2 regions of the Kitasatospora sp. NPDC038210 genome follow, and region 2 is predicted to be linked to the other one. Evidence: riboswitches for the same ligand, from Rfam matches in the RefSeq annotation. Region 2 holds a riboswitch; the other holds the start of a gene.
What was found. Region 2 has a riboswitch for thiamine pyrophosphate ahead of thiO (glycine oxidase ThiO). Riboswitches for the same ligand answer to the same signal wherever they lie in the genome.

Region 1: another riboswitch for thiamine pyrophosphate. It lies ahead of ACZ7KX_RS10805 (purine-cytosine permease family protein); the one in region 2 lies ahead of thiO (glycine oxidase ThiO).

What each region holds. Positions count from the first base shown of each region.
Region 1 covers NZ_JBVJYK010000004.1:364,836-372,571, reverse strand. Annotated here, with positions in the region: gene ACZ7KX_RS10825 (FAD-binding oxidoreductase) at 1-98, opposite strand, end outside; gene ACZ7KX_RS10820 (MFS transporter) at 314-1,570, opposite strand; tRNA gene ACZ7KX_RS10815 (tRNA-Ser) at 1,794-1,881, opposite strand; gene ACZ7KX_RS10810 (S1C family serine protease) at 1,958-3,841, opposite strand; TPP riboswitch at 4,050-4,196, shown strand; gene ACZ7KX_RS10805 (purine-cytosine permease family protein) at 4,189-5,637, shown strand; gene ACZ7KX_RS10800 (glycerophosphodiester phosphodiesterase family protein) at 5,765-6,589, shown strand; gene ACZ7KX_RS10795 (ATP-binding protein) at 6,996-7,442, shown strand; gene ACZ7KX_RS10790 (DUF5926 family protein) at 7,573-7,736, shown strand, end outside.
Region 2 covers NZ_JBVJYK010000005.1:174,424-182,159, reverse strand. Annotated here, with positions in the region: gene ACZ7KX_RS12480 (NAD(P)/FAD-dependent oxidoreductase) at 1-1,153, opposite strand, end outside; TPP riboswitch at 1,239-1,351, shown strand; gene thiO (glycine oxidase ThiO) at 1,355-2,527, shown strand; gene thiS (sulfur carrier protein ThiS) at 2,524-2,844, shown strand; gene ACZ7KX_RS12465 (thiazole synthase) at 2,846-3,643, shown strand; gene pknB (Stk1 family PASTA domain-containing Ser/Thr kinase) at 3,755-5,533, shown strand; gene ACZ7KX_RS12455 (sulfite oxidase-like oxidoreductase) at 5,603-6,232, opposite strand; gene bfr (bacterioferritin) at 6,476-6,955, shown strand; gene ACZ7KX_RS12445 ((2Fe-2S)-binding protein) at 6,960-7,259, opposite strand; gene ACZ7KX_RS12440 (class II 3-deoxy-7-phosphoheptulonate synthase) at 7,434-7,736, opposite strand, start outside.

The DNA of each region.
Region 1 (7,736 bases), on a different contig from region 2:
CCGGCCATGTCGCGGCTGTACGCGGCAGTCACGTCGGGATCCACCACCACGGCCCCGGCCGGGAGGCCCTGCGCCAGCCGGTCCGTCAGATCACCCATCGCCGCCTCCGCTCGCCGCCCGACCAGCTCCACGTCGCACTCTGCCCGCGTGCCGGGAGAGGGGCAAGTGGGCCCCGGGCGGCACGGGACGGGGAGGGACGGGGAGGGACGCCCGCCGGGCGGCGGGAGAGCCGCAGGAAGGCACCCGGGCCGGGGCTCCCGGCGCCCGCGGCAACCGTCGCGCCCGGGCGCAACCCGCACACCCCGGTTACGGGTCACGCCCGCCGGAGGGTGGGGCCGGCCAGGGCGGTCAGGCCGGCGGCGCCGGCGGCGAGGGCGCAGAGGAGGGTGGGCAGGGTCGCGCCCGCCGTGTCGGCGAGCACGCCCAGCAGCGCGTTGGCGAGCACCAGGGCCGCGCTCTGCACGAGCGTCAACAGCGCCTGCACACGGGACAGATGGGAGTCCGGCGCGCCGGCCGCCACCAGCGGTCCGAGGTGGCAGCCGAAGAGTCCGGAGCCGACGCCCGTCACCGTGCTGCCGGCCACCGCTGCCACCGGTCCCGCGGCCAGCGCCAGCATCGTGACCCCCACGGACGCTGTACAGAGCCCGGCCGCCGCCCCGACGCCCGCCCTGGGCAGCCCGCCCCGCCAGGCGACCAGGCCTGCCACCGCGAGCACCCCGGCCGCCTGTCCGCCGGTGACCAGCCCCGCCGTGCCCGCCGTCCAGCCGTGCGCCCGGGCGAGCAGCGGGGCGAGGAGTGACATCACCGGCAGCAGCGCGCCGGCGGCCGCGCCGGTGAGCAGCAGCGCGGCGCGCAGCAGCGGGTCGCGCAGGGCGAGCCGGACGCCGGACGCCGCCTCGCGCAGCAGGCCGGCCGGTGCGTCGGAGGGCGCGGCGACCGGCGCGGCCGCCCCCGGCCGGAGCCGCAGCAGGACCAGCAGGACGACCCCGAAGCTCGCCGCGTCCGCCACCGCCGCACCGGGCAGCCCGCCGACGGCGGCCAGCAGGCCGCCCAGCGGCGCCCCGAGCAGCGCGGCGCCCTGCCCGCCGGCCTGGCGCAGGGCGAGCGCCCGGGGCAACCGGTCGGCGGGCACCAGCCGGTTGGGCATCGACCCGCTCGCCGGGAGGTGGAAGGCGTCGACGGTCCCGATCACGGCGGCCGCCGCGACCAGCAGCCACAGCGGGGTGCCGCGGCTGCCCGCCACCAGCGCCAGGGCGGCGGTCGCGACCAGCATCACCGCGTCCGCGGCGAGCATCACCCGGCGGGCGCCGACCCGGTCCGCGACCGCGCCGCCCAGCAGTACCAGCGCCGTCCGGGGCACGGTGATCGCGGTCAGGACGAGCCCGGTCGCCCCGCCGCCGTGCGCGGACGCGGCCCACCCGAGGGCGAAGTACAGAGCGGCGTCGCCCAGCAGTCCCGCCTGGGTGCCGGCCAGCCAGAGCAGGTAGGGCCGGGGCAGCGGCGACCGCACGGCAGCCCGGGGAACGGTGGCGTCGGGATCGGCGGCGGTGGGAACGGCGGCGTCGGTCATGCCGGGCGACGCTAGGACCCTCGACCCGGTCGAGGGCAAGCACGGTCCACCGGCCGGACGACCGCCTCGACCTCCGCCGCGGGCGTACCGCCCCCGGCCCGTAACCCGCGGCCACAGCGGCCGGTTGGGCCCGCCGCGACGCCGGGACCGGGACCCGCAAACGCAGAGGGCGGGTGCCGACTCGATGTCGGCACCCGCCCTGAGCAGGTGGTTCTCCTACCGGCGGAGAGCGTGGGATTCGAACCCACGGTGACGGGTCACGCCACGACAGTTTTCAAGACTGTTCCCTTAGGCCGCTCGGGCAGCTCTCCAGGCGGAGGTCAGCCTAACGGGTCCGGCGGGGTTCGGCGCACATGGTTCGGGAGCGTTCGGGTCGGTGGGCGGGGGTCACTGGTCGCCGTCGCGCTGGCCGAGGGTCACCTTGGTGGTGAGCGTCTGGCCGTTGCGGGTGTACTCGACGTCGACGGTCTCGCCGGGCTTGTGCGTCCAGATCCGGCTGACCAGGGCGGGGCCGTTCTCGATCGGCACGCCGCCGAGCTTGGTGATGACGTCGCCCGGCTTGAGGCCGGCCTTGTCGGCCGCGCCGCCGGGGGTGACGGCCGGCTGACCCTGGATGTCCTTGGTCTGGATCTGCGCGCCGTCGCCCTTGTAGTCGTCGTTGCGCAGCACGTCGAGCTTGGCGTAGACGGGCTTGCCGGTCTTGATCAGGGTGTCCGCGACCCACTTGGCCTGGTTGATCGGGATGGCGAAGCCCAGGCCGATGCTGCCGGCCCGGCCGTTGGCCGAGGCGTTGGACTGGATCGCCGAGTTGATGCCGACCACCGCGCCGCCGGAGTCGAGCAGCGGGCCGCCGGAGTTGCCGGGGTTGATCGAGGCGTCGGTCTGCAGGGCGTTCATGTACGAGGCCTGCGAGCCGGTCTCGTCGCCGGAGGCGACCGGGCGGTCCTTGGCGCTGATGATGCCGCTGGTGACGGTGGACTCCAGGCCGTACGGCGCGCCGATCGCGACGGTGGCGTCGCCGACGTTGACCTTGTCGGAGTCGGCCAGCGGCAGCGGGGCCAGCTTGCTCTTCGGCGGGTTGTCGATCTTGACGACGGCGACGTCGTAACCCTCGGCGTGGCCCAGCACCGAGGCGTTGTACGAGGTGCCGTCGGCGAACTTGACGGTCAGTTTGCCACCGTTGAGGGTCGGCGCGACCACGTGGTTGTTGGTGAGGATGTGGCCCTCGGTGTCGAAGACGAAGCCGGTGCCGGTGCCCGACTCGCCGTTGCCCTGCGCCTTGATGGTGACGACGCTCGGCAGCGCCTTCTGCGCGATGGCGGCGATCGAGCCGGGGGCGGGCTCGTTCTTCTGGGTGTCGCTGGCCTGGACGGTGGTGCTGCGGTGGTCGTCCGCGGAGCTGCTGCTGCCGTTGCGGTCGGCCACGGTGACGCCGACGGCGCCGCCGGCCACGCCGGCGACCAGCGCGACGGCCGCGATCACGGCGACCAGACCGCCGCGCTTCTTGCGCGGGCCGCCGCCGGTCGGGCCACCGGGGTAGTCGGCCGGGTAACCCGGCGGGCCGGACGGGCCGCCGGGGTAGCCCGCGCCGCCGGAGGTGGCGTCGTGGGTCGGGCCCCAGCCGCCGAGCGGCTGGCCGGCGCCGAACGGGTGGTGGCCGTGTGCGGCGGGCGCACCGGGCGCGGCCGGGGTGCCGGGGGCGGACGCGGCGGCGTACGGGTCGTGCGCGCCGGCGGCGGGGACGCCGTGGGTCGGCGTGGCGTACGGGTTCGCGGCCGGCGGCAGCACCGGGGCCGCGGGAGCGGCCGGCGCGGGCGGCAGGACCGGCGGCGGCGCGTCGATGTACCCGGTGGCCGGGTCGACGGCGGGCTCCTCGGCAGCCGGCGCGACGGGTGCGGCGGGCGCCTCGGCCGGGGCCTGCGGCGCGGGGACCTTGGTGAAGGCCACGGTGGGCTTGTGCCCGCCCTCCGGAGCGGCGGCCTCGGGGGCCGGCTCCGACCCCGTCGGCTCGGCCGCGGACTCGGGCACCCGGCTGAACGCCATGGTCGGCTTGTGGCCGCCCTCCGCCGGAGCGGCACCGGCGTGGGCCGCGTCCGCCGGGGCGGCGTCGACGGCGTCGCCCGCGGCCTCGGGCTCGGTGACCCGCCGGAAGGCCATGGTCGGCTTGTGCCCGCCCTGAGCGGGGCCGTCGGGAGCCGACTCAGCCGCCCCCTGGCCGGCGGGCTGCTCCCCCTGCGGCCCGGTGGGCCCAACCTCGCGCTCGGTGCTCACGGACGACCTCCATAGCTGGCAGAACCAAGGACCATAGTTTTTCGCATTGTCGATTCGATTGCCGTAAGGACCCCTCTGAAGAACTCATAAGAATCCTTAGCCGGTGCCGACGGCCGGGGGCTCCCCTCCCCGCCTGGCGTCCCGCGATGCGGACCGCGCACGCCGTGGCCTTGGGCGTTCGCCCCCCTGCCGGTTAGCCTGTCGCTCCAAACTGACACGCGGGAGCTTGGACCGACCAGGCTGAGAGTGCGCATGTCGACCGTACGCCACGCGAGCGAGGCGCACGGTCGAGGGGGCGCAGACCGCCGGAACCTGTCCGGGTAATGCCGGCGTAGGGAGTATCGGCCATGCCGTCTGCTTCGCCATCCTCTTCTTCGGGTGCCTCCGGCTCCGGAGATTTCCCCGCCCCCGCGGATTCCTCCGGCCCCGCGGCCGGCACGGGCGCCGCGACCGCCGTCCTGGACCGCCCCGAGCGCCTCGAACGCGTCGAGGCGCCGCTGGTCCTGGACACCGAACCGCCGCGCACGCTGCGGTTCCGCGACCACTTCGCGCTCTGGATGAACCTGGGCGTCAGCCTGATCGGCTTCTCCACCGCCGCCACCGTGCTCGGCGCCCCCGGCAGCGAGCTGTCGCTGGCCGCCGCGGTGACCGCGATCGTGGTCGGCACGGCCGTCGGCACCGCGATGCTCGGCGTGGCCGCGCTGATCGGCGCCCGGACCGGCGCCCCCGCGATGGCGAACCTGCGCGGGCTGTTCGGCACCCGGCTGTCGTACCTGCCGACGGTGCTGAACATCGTCCAGTGCATCGGCTGGGGCGTCTTCGAACTGCTCACCATCTCGGCGGGCGCCCAGACCGTCGCCCACACCACGGGCTACCGCTGGCTGTTCGTGCTGCTCGCGGGAGCGTTGACCACCGCGCTGACGATCTGGCCGCTGGGCTCGATCGCGGTGCTGCGCCGCTTCGTGGCCGGCGCGGTGGCCGTGGCGATGGTGTACTTCACCGTCCAGCTGGGGCGTCAGGGCGTGCCGGACCCGGGCGCCGGCAACTGGCACGGCTTCCTCGGCGCGACCGACGCGATGATCGCGGTGTCGGTCTCCTTCGTCCCGCTGGCCGCCGACTACACCCGGCACTCGCGCACCGCGCGCTCGGCGTTCTGGGGCAGCTTCTCCGGCTACACGATCGCCCAGGTCTGGTGCTACGTGCTCGGCCTGATGGCGCTGCTGCAGTCCGGCGGCGACCCGGAGAAGATCTTCGACTCCTTCCTGGGCGTCTGGGCCGGCTGGCTGTTCCTGCTGGTGCTGGTGCTGCGCGAGACCGACCAGTCCTTCGCCAACGTGTACTCGACCGCGATGTCGGTGCAGAACCTGCTGCCGAAGGTGGACCGCCGGGTGCTGAGCGGCGGGATCGGCGTGCTGACCACCGTGCTGGCGCTGCAGATCGACAAGTTCACCGACAGCTACTACAACTTCCTGGGCCTGATCGGCTCGGTGTTCGTGCCGCTGCTGGCGGTGCTGGCGGTGGACTTCTTCCTCGGCGCCGGGCGCCGCGGCTGGAACCTCGCCGAGGACGCGCCGGCCCGCTGGACGATGCTGCTGCCGTGGGTGCTGGGCTTCGCGGTCTACCAGTTCATCGCGCCGACCAAGGTGGCGGGCTGGTGGACGGACTTCTGGACCTCGGCCCAGGACGCCCTGCACTTCACCCCGCAGGAGTGGACCTCCGCCTCGCTGTTCGCCTTCCTGGTGCCCGCCCTGGCCACCTGGGCGCTCACCCCGCTCTCCCGCCGCACGGCGCGCTGACGCCCCGCGCTCGGGGGCCCGGCGTCCCCCGCGTGGACGCCCGGCGACCCCCGGCAACCGGCAGACGGCCCCACGGGTTGGGGCCGTCTTCGCCTCCCCGTCACCTCCGCCGCCTATCGTTGGCCCTGTGACCAGCCCAGACCTGTCCTCGGCGGCGGCGCGCACCGCGGTGCCCGCCCAGGTGATCGCGCACCGCGGTTCCTCCCACGCCCTGCCCGAACACACCCTCGCCGCCTTCCGGCGCGCGCTCGACGAGGGCGCCGACGCGCTGGAGTGCGACGTCCGGGTGACGGCCGACGGCCACCTGGTCTGCGTGCACGACCGGCGGATCGGCCGGGTGTCCAACGGCCGGGGCACCGTCTCGGCGATGACGCTCGCCGAGCTGGAGGCGTACGACTTCGGCGCCTGGAAGACCGGCCGCCCCAGCACCGACCCCGAGCTGCGCGGCGTGCTCCGGCTGGAGCGCCTGCTGGAGCTGGTGGTGGACTGCGGCCGCCCGGTGGACCTCGCGATCGAGACCAAGCACCCGGTGCGCTTCCGCGGCCTGGTGGAGGCCGAGCTGCTGCGGATGCTGGAGCGGTTCAAGATCGGCGCGGCCCGGGAGAACGACCGCCCGTCCGCCCGGATCATGAGCTTCTCCTCGGTCGCGCTGAACCGGGTGGCCGCCGCCGCGCCGGAGTTCCGGCGGGTGTTCCTGTTCGAGCGGGCGCTGCCGCTGGTCGGCCGGCTGCGCGAGGGCGCGGCGCTGCCGGGCGGGGCGCGGATCGCCGGGCCCGGCATCGAGCTGGTGCGGGCCCGCCCGCAGCTGGTGACCCGGCTGCGGGAGCTGGGGCACGAGGTGCACGTGTGGACGGTGGACGAACCGGCCGACGTCGAGCTCTGCCTGGAACTCGGTGTGTCCGCGATCATCACCAACCGGCCCGCCGAGGTGCTGGCGCAGCTCGGCAGGTGATCCGCCGACGCACCGACGGCCGTGCCGGTGCGGACTGATCGGTCTGGTCGGCAGTCAAACCTTCCGCGCACGATATTGCCGGAATTCCTTGCCCCGGGCGACAGAGGGTGAGCACGGAATGACCTCCGGTCGACCGTCCGTCGCCGTGCTCGAAATGGGCTCGCGGGATCGTCCGGTGCTCGTTTCCGACGCATTACCAAGGGGCATCTCTCCCTCGGCATACGCTGAAGGAGGTCCGGGGGTGGCGTTGATGGTGGCGCGTGAAGTGCCGACTTCATCGACCATGGCAGTGCCGCACGGCCCAGCGAGTGTCGGGGTCGCACGGCGCCGACTGCGTCGAGATCTGGGTGACCGGCAGATACCCGAACCGGTCATCGATGATGCCGTACTGATCCTTTCCGAACTGTTGAGCAATGCGTGCCGGTACGCCCGTCCGCTCGGCCCGCTGCCGGCGCTCGGCCGCGGCGCCCGGGCCGAGGTGCTCGGGCAGGTGCTGGTCGGCGTGCCGTCCGTCCCGTCCGGCCCCTCCGTCCCGTCCGGGGCGCACGCCGCGGACGGCGGCCGGGAGCACGGCGAGGGCACGGACGAGCCGGACGGCGGTGTGCTGGTCCGCTGGCAGATGCACGCCGACGGCGTGCTCACCCTGGAGGTCACCGACGGCGGCGCGGCCACCCGGCCGCTGCCCGCCAGTCCCTCGCTGACCTCGCGCGGCGGCCGCGGCCTGGGCATCGTCGACCAACTGGCCAGCGACTGGGGCGTGCGCGACGCGCCCGGCGAGGTGACGGTCTGGGCGGCGCTGCCCGCCCGCAGCCGGCACGCCCGGCGCACCGGGGGCGACGCCCGCAGCGCGTAGGGCCCGTCCTCGCGCCCCCGGTGCCGGCGCGCCCCGGCGCGTTCGCGCGCGCCGGGGGTAGCGCAGGTGCCGGAGGAACGTCAGTAGGCTTCCCGGGACACAGGACCACCGTTCCCGGGAGAGCCGCACCATGGGCAAGAAGGCCGCCAAGAAGGCGCCGCAGCGTCAGTCCACCACCGCCGTCACGGGCGAGATCCCCGTGGTCGGGGCCCGAGAGGACTGCCCCTGCGGCTCGGGCCGCCGCTACAAGGCCTGCCACGGCCGGGAGGCTTCGCACGCGGTGCAGGAGCTGGT
Region 2 (7,736 bases):
CCAGCGCCGTGCCGCGCTCGATCAGCTTCCGCCCCTGGGTGAGGTCGCGCGGCCGGTCCACGGTCAGCAGCGCGCTCGGCACGCCGCCCCGCAGCCACAGCACCGCCCAGGAGTCGTCCAGCGGGCCGCCGCGCCACAGCACCTCGTCGCCCTCGGCGTGCCGGCCCGCGTACTGGACCATCCGCCCGAACTGCTCCGACCAGAAGTACGGCACCGGGTCGTACGGCGGTGCGTCCGCGCCGAGGACGGCGGCGGCCACCGCCTCGCCGGACTGCAGCGCGTGGTCCCAGTGCTGGACGGCCAGCCGGGCCCCGGCCCGGGCCGAGGGGTAGCTGACGCAGTCGCCGGCCGCGAAGACCCCGGGCAGGCCGGCACGCAGCCGCGCGTCCACCACGACGGCGCCGGAGCCGTCCAGCTCGACGCCGGAGCCGGTCAGCCACTCGGTCGCGGGCCGGGCCCCGATGCCGACCACCACCTCGTCGGCGGGCAGGTGCGAGCCGTCCGCCAGCAGCACCGCGCCGGGCTCGACGGCGGCCACGCCGACCCCGCAGCGCAGGTCGACGCCGGCCTCGGTGTACCAGGCGGCCATCGCCGAACCGATCACGGTCGGCAGCGCGCCGGGCAGCGGCGCCGGGCCCGCCTCGACCACGGTCACCTCGCAGCCCGCCGCACGGGCCGCGGTGGACACCTCGGCGCCGATCCAGCCCGCGCCGACCAGCACCAGCCGCAGACCGGGGCGCAGCAGCGCGCGCAGCGCCAGCGCGTCGTCCAGGGTGTGCAGCAGGTGCGCCCGCTCGGCACCGGGCAGGGCCCGCGGGACGGCGCCGGTGGCGATCACCAGCGAGCCGTACGGGAGGTCGCCGCCGTCCGTGTGCAGCACGCCGGGGGTGAGGCCGGTGGCCCGGACGCCGGTGCGGACCTCGATGCCGAGGTGCGCGTAGTCGATGTCCAGGGCGGTGCTGTCGCTCTTGCCGAGCAGCACGTCCTTGGAGAGCGGCGGCCGGTCGTACGGCACGTGCGGCTCCTCGCCGACCAGCGTGATCCGCCCCCGCCACCCGCCCTGCCGCAGCTTCAGGGCGCACTGCGCCCCGGCCAGCCCGGCTCCGACGACGACCACCCGATCCGTTCCGCTCAGCTCTGCCACGCCCGTCACTGTACTCAGCACCACGCGGCGGCCTGGGGGCCGTCCCACCCTTCGTACGGCCCTTCGGCCGCCCCCGGCCCCGGCGTTATGGTGGGGACACCATCACGGGAGCCCGGCGAACCGGGCTGAGAGGCGGGCTGGCACGGCCTGCGACCGTCCGAACCTGATCCGGGTCATACCGGCGAAGGGAGAAGAGCAGCTTTGACACGCATGCCATCGGACGTCCGCGCCGACGTCCTGGTGATCGGCGGGGGCATCATCGGCCTCGCCGTCGCCTGGCGGGCGGCGCAGCGCGGGCTGCGGACCGTCGTGGTCGACCCCTCCCCCGGCGGCGGGGCGGGCCTGGTCGCGGCCGGGATGCTCGCCCCGGTCACCGAGCTCCAGTACGGCGAGGAGCCGTTGCTGCGGCTCGGCATGGCCTCCAACGAGCGGTACGCGGCCTTCGCCGCCGAGCTCACCGAGGCGAGCGGCGGCCAGGACACCGGCTACCGACGCTGCGGCACGATCGCCGTGGCGCTGGACTCCGACGACCGCGAGGAGCTGCGCGAACTGCACGCCTTCCACCAGCGGCTCGGCCTGGACTCGACGTGGCTGACCGGCCGGGAGGCCCGCAGGCTGGAGCCGATGCTCGCCCCCGGTGTGCGCGGCGGCCTGCACGTCGCGGACGACCACCAGGTGGACGGCCGGCGGATGCTCGCCGCCCTGCTGTCGGCCGGGGAGCGGGCGGGCGTCGTCGTCCGGCCCGCCGCGGCGGTGGAGCTGCTGGTCGAGGGCGGCCGCGCGGTCGGTGCCCGGCTGAGCACCGACCAGACCGTGACCGCCGACCAGGTCGTCCTCGCCGCCGGCCCGCACAGCCACCGGCTGGCCGGTCTGCCCGAGGGCGTGCTGCCCGCGATCCGCCCGGTGAAGGGGCAGGTGCTGCGCCTGCGCGTCCCCGACGCCTTCCGGCCGTTCCTCTCCCGCAACGTCCGCGCCGTGGTGCGCGGCCGGCACATCTACCTGGTGCCGCGGGAGAACGGCGAGCTGGTGATCGGGGCGACCACCGAGGAGCAGGGCTACGACACCACCGTCACCGCCGGAGGGGTGTACGAACTCCTGCGCGACGCGCACGAGTTGGTCCCCGGGATCACCGAACTCCCGCTGGCGGAGACCTCGGCCGGGCTGCGTCCCGGCTCGCCCGACAACGCACCGCTGCTCGGCCCGACCGCACTTCCCGGGCTGGTCGCCGCCACCGGCCACTACCGCAACGGCGTGCTGCTCACCCCGGTGACCGCCGACCTGCTCTCCGAGTACCTGGCCACTGGCGAACTCCCGGAGCCGGCAAAGCCGTTCACCCCCACCCGGTTCTCCCCCGACCGCTCCACCACGAAGGCCCAGGCATGACCGAGACCGCACCGACCGGATCCGCACCGGCCGAGACCGCACCCGCCGCAACCGCGACCGCACCCACCGAGCCCGCGCCGCACGGATCCGCACCCGCCGGGACGGCTCCGACCGGGATCGTCCTGACCGTCAACGGCACGCCCCGCGAGCTGCCCGCCACGACCACCCTCGCCGAGCTGGTGGCCACCGTGAGCCGGGCCAACACCGGCGTCGCCGCCGCCCTGAACGAGGCCGTGGTGCCCCGCAGTTCGTGGTCCGAGACGCCGCTGAGCGCGGGCGACCGGATCGAGATCCTCACCGCCGTGCAGGGAGGCTGAGATGGCCGACGACCTGCTCACCATCGCCGGGACGACCTTCTCCTCCCGGCTGATCATGGGCACCGGCGGCGCGCCGAGCCTGGAGGTCCTGGAGCGCGCCCTGCTCGCCTCCGGCACCGAGCTGACCACCGTCGCGATGCGCCGGGTCGACGCCTCCACCCAGGGCTCCGTCCTGGACGTGCTGACCCGCAACGGCATCCGCGTGCTGCCCAACACGGCCGGCTGCTTCACCGCCGGCGAGGCCGTGCTGACGGCCCGGCTGGCCCGCGAGGCGCTCGGCACCGACTGGGTGAAGCTGGAGGTGATCGCCGACGAGCGGACCCTCCTGCCGGACCCGATCGAGCTGCTGGACGCCGCCGAGACCCTCGTCGACGACGGCTTCACGGTGCTGCCGTACACCAACGACGACCCGGTGCTGGCCCGCAAGTTGGAGGACGTGGGCTGCGCCGCCATCATGCCGCTGGGCTCACCGATCGGCTCCGGCCTCGGCATCCGCAACCCGCACAACTTCCAGCTGATCGTGGAGAGCGCGGGTGTCCCGGTGATCCTGGACGCGGGCGCCGGCACCGCCTCCGACGTCGCGCTGGCCATGGAACTGGGCTGCGCCGCGGTGATGCTGGCCTCCGCGGTGACCCGGGCTCAGGAGCCGGTGCTGATGGCCGAGGCGATGCGGCACGCCGCCGAGGCGGGCCGGCTCGCCCACCGGGCCGGCCGCATCCCCCGCCGTTTCCACGCCGAGGCCTCCTCCGCGATGGCCGGCCGCGCCGACCTGGACACCCGGGAACGGCCGGCGTTCTGACCGGCCGGCGCCCCGGGCGGGCGGCGTGTCACAAGCCGGGCACAGCCGGGCCCTGAGGCGGTGTCCCCAGGGTCCGGCCGCCCGGCCCGGCACTAGACTCGCCGGGTGGACATGGCACTGCACGACCCCCTGATCGGCACCCTGCTCGACAACCGGTACCGGGTCGAGCAGCGCATCGCCACCGGCGGGATGTCCACCGTCTACAAGGGCACCGACACCAGGCTGGACCGGGTGGTCGCCCTCAAGGTGATGCACCCGGCGCTCGCCGGCGACGAGGGCTTCACCGCCCGTTTCATCCGCGAGGCCAAGGCGGTCGCCAAGCTCACCCACCCCAATGTGGTCAACGTCTTCGACCAGGGCGCGGACGGCGGAAACGTTTTCCTCGCCATGGAGTACGTCCCCGGCCGCACCCTGCGCGATCTGCTGCGCGACCGCGGCGCGCTCTCCGTCCGGGCCGCCCTGGACGTCCTGGAGCCGGTGCTCGCCGCCCTGGGCGCCGCCCACCGGGCCGGACTGGTCCACCGCGACGTCAAGCCGGAGAACGTGCTGATCACCGAGGGCGGCCTGGTCAAGGTCGCCGACTTCGGCCTGGTCCGGGTGCTCGGCACCGCCGACGGCGCGCCCACCTCGGCCGACACCGCGACCGGCGGCACGGTCCTGGGCACCGTCTCCTACCTGGCCCCCGAGCAGATCCTCCCGGACGCCCCCACCGACCAGCGGGTCGACGTCTACGCGGCCGGCATCCTGCTGTACGAGATGCTGACCGGCCGCCGCCCGCACACCGGCGACAACCCCGTCCAGGTCATGTACAAGCACCTGCACGAGGACGTCCCCGCCCCGTCCCTGGTCGCCCCCGCGGTCGGCCCCGAGCTCGACGCCATAGTGGCCGCCGCCTGCGCCCGGGCCGCCGACGGCCGCCCGTACGACGCGGTCGAGCTGCTCGCCGCGCTCCAGCGGGCCCGCCGCACCCTCACCCCGGCCGAGCTGGACGCCGAGCCGCCGGCCTCCACCCGGCCCAGTCCGCGCTACCCGACCAGCGAGCCGACCTCGGTGATCGAGCCGCTGCCGCAGCCCGCCGACGCCCCGCCGACGGAACGCACCAGCGTGCTGGACGTGCCGCCGGAGCTGATGGACCAGCTGCTCACCGAGCCGCGCCCGTACGACGAGCCCGCCCCGGTGCGCGAGCGCCGGCCCGGCGTGCTGCGCCGGATCCCCCGCAAGGCGGTGATCTGGGCCGCCGCGCTGACCGCGCTGGTGCTGGCGGTCGGCGGCGCCACCTACGGGCTGTCCGAGGGCTTGTACGGCGCGGTTCCCGGGGTGCTCGGCAAGGACCGGGCCGAGGCGCAGCGGATCCTGGACAAGGAGGGCCTGCACGGCAGGTTCGTCGAGGCGTTCAGCGAGTCCGTCCCGTCGGGGCAGGTGATCTCCACCGACCCCGGGGTGGGGGCGCGCGCCCGCCGCAGCGACAGCATCACCGTCACCGTCTCCAAGGGCCCCAAGCGGATCGCGGTGCCGGACGTCGTCGGCAAGAGCGCCGCCGACGCCGCGGCGGCCCTGGCCGGCGCCCAGCTGTCCAGGGGCAGCGTGACCGAGACGTACGACGACACCGTGCCGGAGGGCTCGGTGATCAGCAGCTCGCCGGCGGCCGGGCAGCAGCTGCAGGAGAACGCCGCCGTCTCGCTGGTGGTCAGCAAGGGCATGGTGCCGGTCCCGAACGTCACCGGGCTGACCAAGGACGAGGCGCAGAAGGCGCTGCAGGCGGCGGGCTTCACGATGCAGACCACCGGCTGGGACGTGTTCGGCGCGGTCAAGGTCAACGGCCAGTCCCCGGCGGCCGGCGAGCGGCGCCCGCAGCACAGCCCGGTGACGGTCAGGTTCTCGCTCTTCTAGCCGCACCCGGCCGCTTCCGGCGGTCCGCTGCGGCCTCCGGACGGCTCGCCGCGGCCGCGGCGGACGGGCTCAGCGCAGCGGGCCCTCGCCCGGCTCCTCCTGGTAGGAGTACCGCTGCTCGCGCCAGGGGTCGGCGAGGTTGTGGTAGCCGCGCTCCTCCCAGAAGCCGCGCCGGTCGGCCCGCATGTACTCCACCGCGCGGACCCACTTGGGGCCCTTCCAGGCGTACAGCTGCGGGACGACCAGCCGGACCGGGAAGCCGTGCTCGGCGGTCAGCGCCTCGCCGTTGCGGTGGGTGGCGAGCAGGGTGCGCGGGTCGGCGAAGTCGGCCAGCCGCAGGTTGGCGCTGTAGCCGTACTCCGCCCAGACCATCACGTGGGTGACGCCGGGGGCCGGGGGCACCAGGTCGAGCACCGCGGCCGCCGACACGCCCGTCCACTCGTTGCCGAGCACGGAGAACTTGGTCACGCAGTGCAGGTCCGCGACGACGGTGGTGCGCGGCAGGGCGTTGAAGGCCTCGAAGTCCCAGCTGTGCTTCTCCGCCGACGCGGTGGCGCCGAACACCTGGAGGTCCCAGGTCAGCGGCTTGAAGCGGGGCACCGGGCCGTAGTGCAGGGCGGGCCAGCCGCGTTGCACGCGCTGGCCCGGGGGGAGCCTCGGGTCAGACGGCTGCAGCGGTTCGTGTTTGGACTGACCCATGGATCCATGGTGACAGACGGCGGACGAGCCCCGGCGCGCGCCCCTTTGTGAGGATTCACGCCCCGCCCGTACGGGCCAACGGTCGGCCGCCCGCCTGCCCACTCCGCCCAAATCGGATATTCCGACACATGTCCTAGTGAGTGTGAACTTACTGGAATTTCCTCCCGCCGCGGTGCCAGGATTCCCAGCGCAGGGCCCACCCCAGGACGTGACCCACCCAGGACGAACGCAGGAGGCACCGCCATGCAGGGCGATCCCGAGGTCATCGAGTTCCTCAACGAGCAGCTCACCGCCGAGCTGACCGCGATCAACCAGTACTTCCTGCACGCCAAGATGCAGGAGAACTTCGGCTGGACGAAGCTCGCCAAGTACACCCGGCACGAGTCCTTCGACGAGATGAAGCACGCCGAGACGCTCACCGACCGGATCCTGTTCCTGGACGGGCTGCCCAACTACCAGCGGCTGTTCCACGTCCGGATCGGCCAGACGGTCCAGGAGATGTTCGAGGCCGACCGCCAGGTCGAGGTCGAGGCGATCGACCGGCTCAAGCGCGGGATCGTGGTGATGCGGGCCAAGAACGACGTCACCTCGGCGAACATCTTCGAGGACATCCTGGCGGACGAGGAGCACCACATCGACTACCTCGACACCCAGCTGGAACTGCTGGCGAAGCTCGGCGAGCCGCTCTACCTCGCCCAGCTGATCGAGCAGCCGGAGTCCTGAGGCCTCAGGCCGCGCGCAGCGGGAGCACCGGGGCGATCGGACCCGAGGCGGGCGCCGGCGCGGCGGGCGCGGGCTGCGGCTGCGCGGGCTGCGGGTCGGCGAGGCCGAGCTTCGCGGCCAGCCGGGCGGTCGGGCAGGGCCGGGCGCCGTGCTCGCCGAGCAGCGCCTGGATCCGGCGCACGCAGGACCCGCAGTCGGTGCCGGCCTTGCAGCCCTTCGCTATCTGGCGGGGGGAGCTGGCACCCCCGTCGATCGCCTTCTTCACCTGGTCCTCGGTGACCGCATGGCACATGCACACGTACATCGCGGTCTCTCCCGGGGTGAAGCGTCGAGTGGATCTTGACTAAGGCTTGCCTTAGCTCACTAAGCCTCACCTTACCCGGCGATCCGGGTACGAAAAAGCCCCTCCGGGCTCGGGAACCCCGAAACCGGAGGGGCTTTCGTCACATCCGGCCCGGGGGCCGGCCGTGCGCGGGACTCACTGCCCCCGGTACATCTCCGCCACCAGGAACGCCAGGTCCAGCGACTGGCTGCGGTTGAGCCGCGGGTCGCAGGCCGTCTCGTAGCGCTGGTGCAGGTCGTCCACCATGACCTCGTCGCCGCCGCCGACGCACTCGGTGACGTCGTCGCCGGTCAGCTCCACGTGGATGCCGCCGGGGTGGGTGCCGAGCGCGCGGTGCACCTCGAAGAAGCCCTTGACCTCGTCCAGGACGTCGTCGAAGCGGCGGGTCTTGTGGCCGCTGGAGGCCTCGAAGGTGTTGCCGTGCATCGGGTCGCAGAT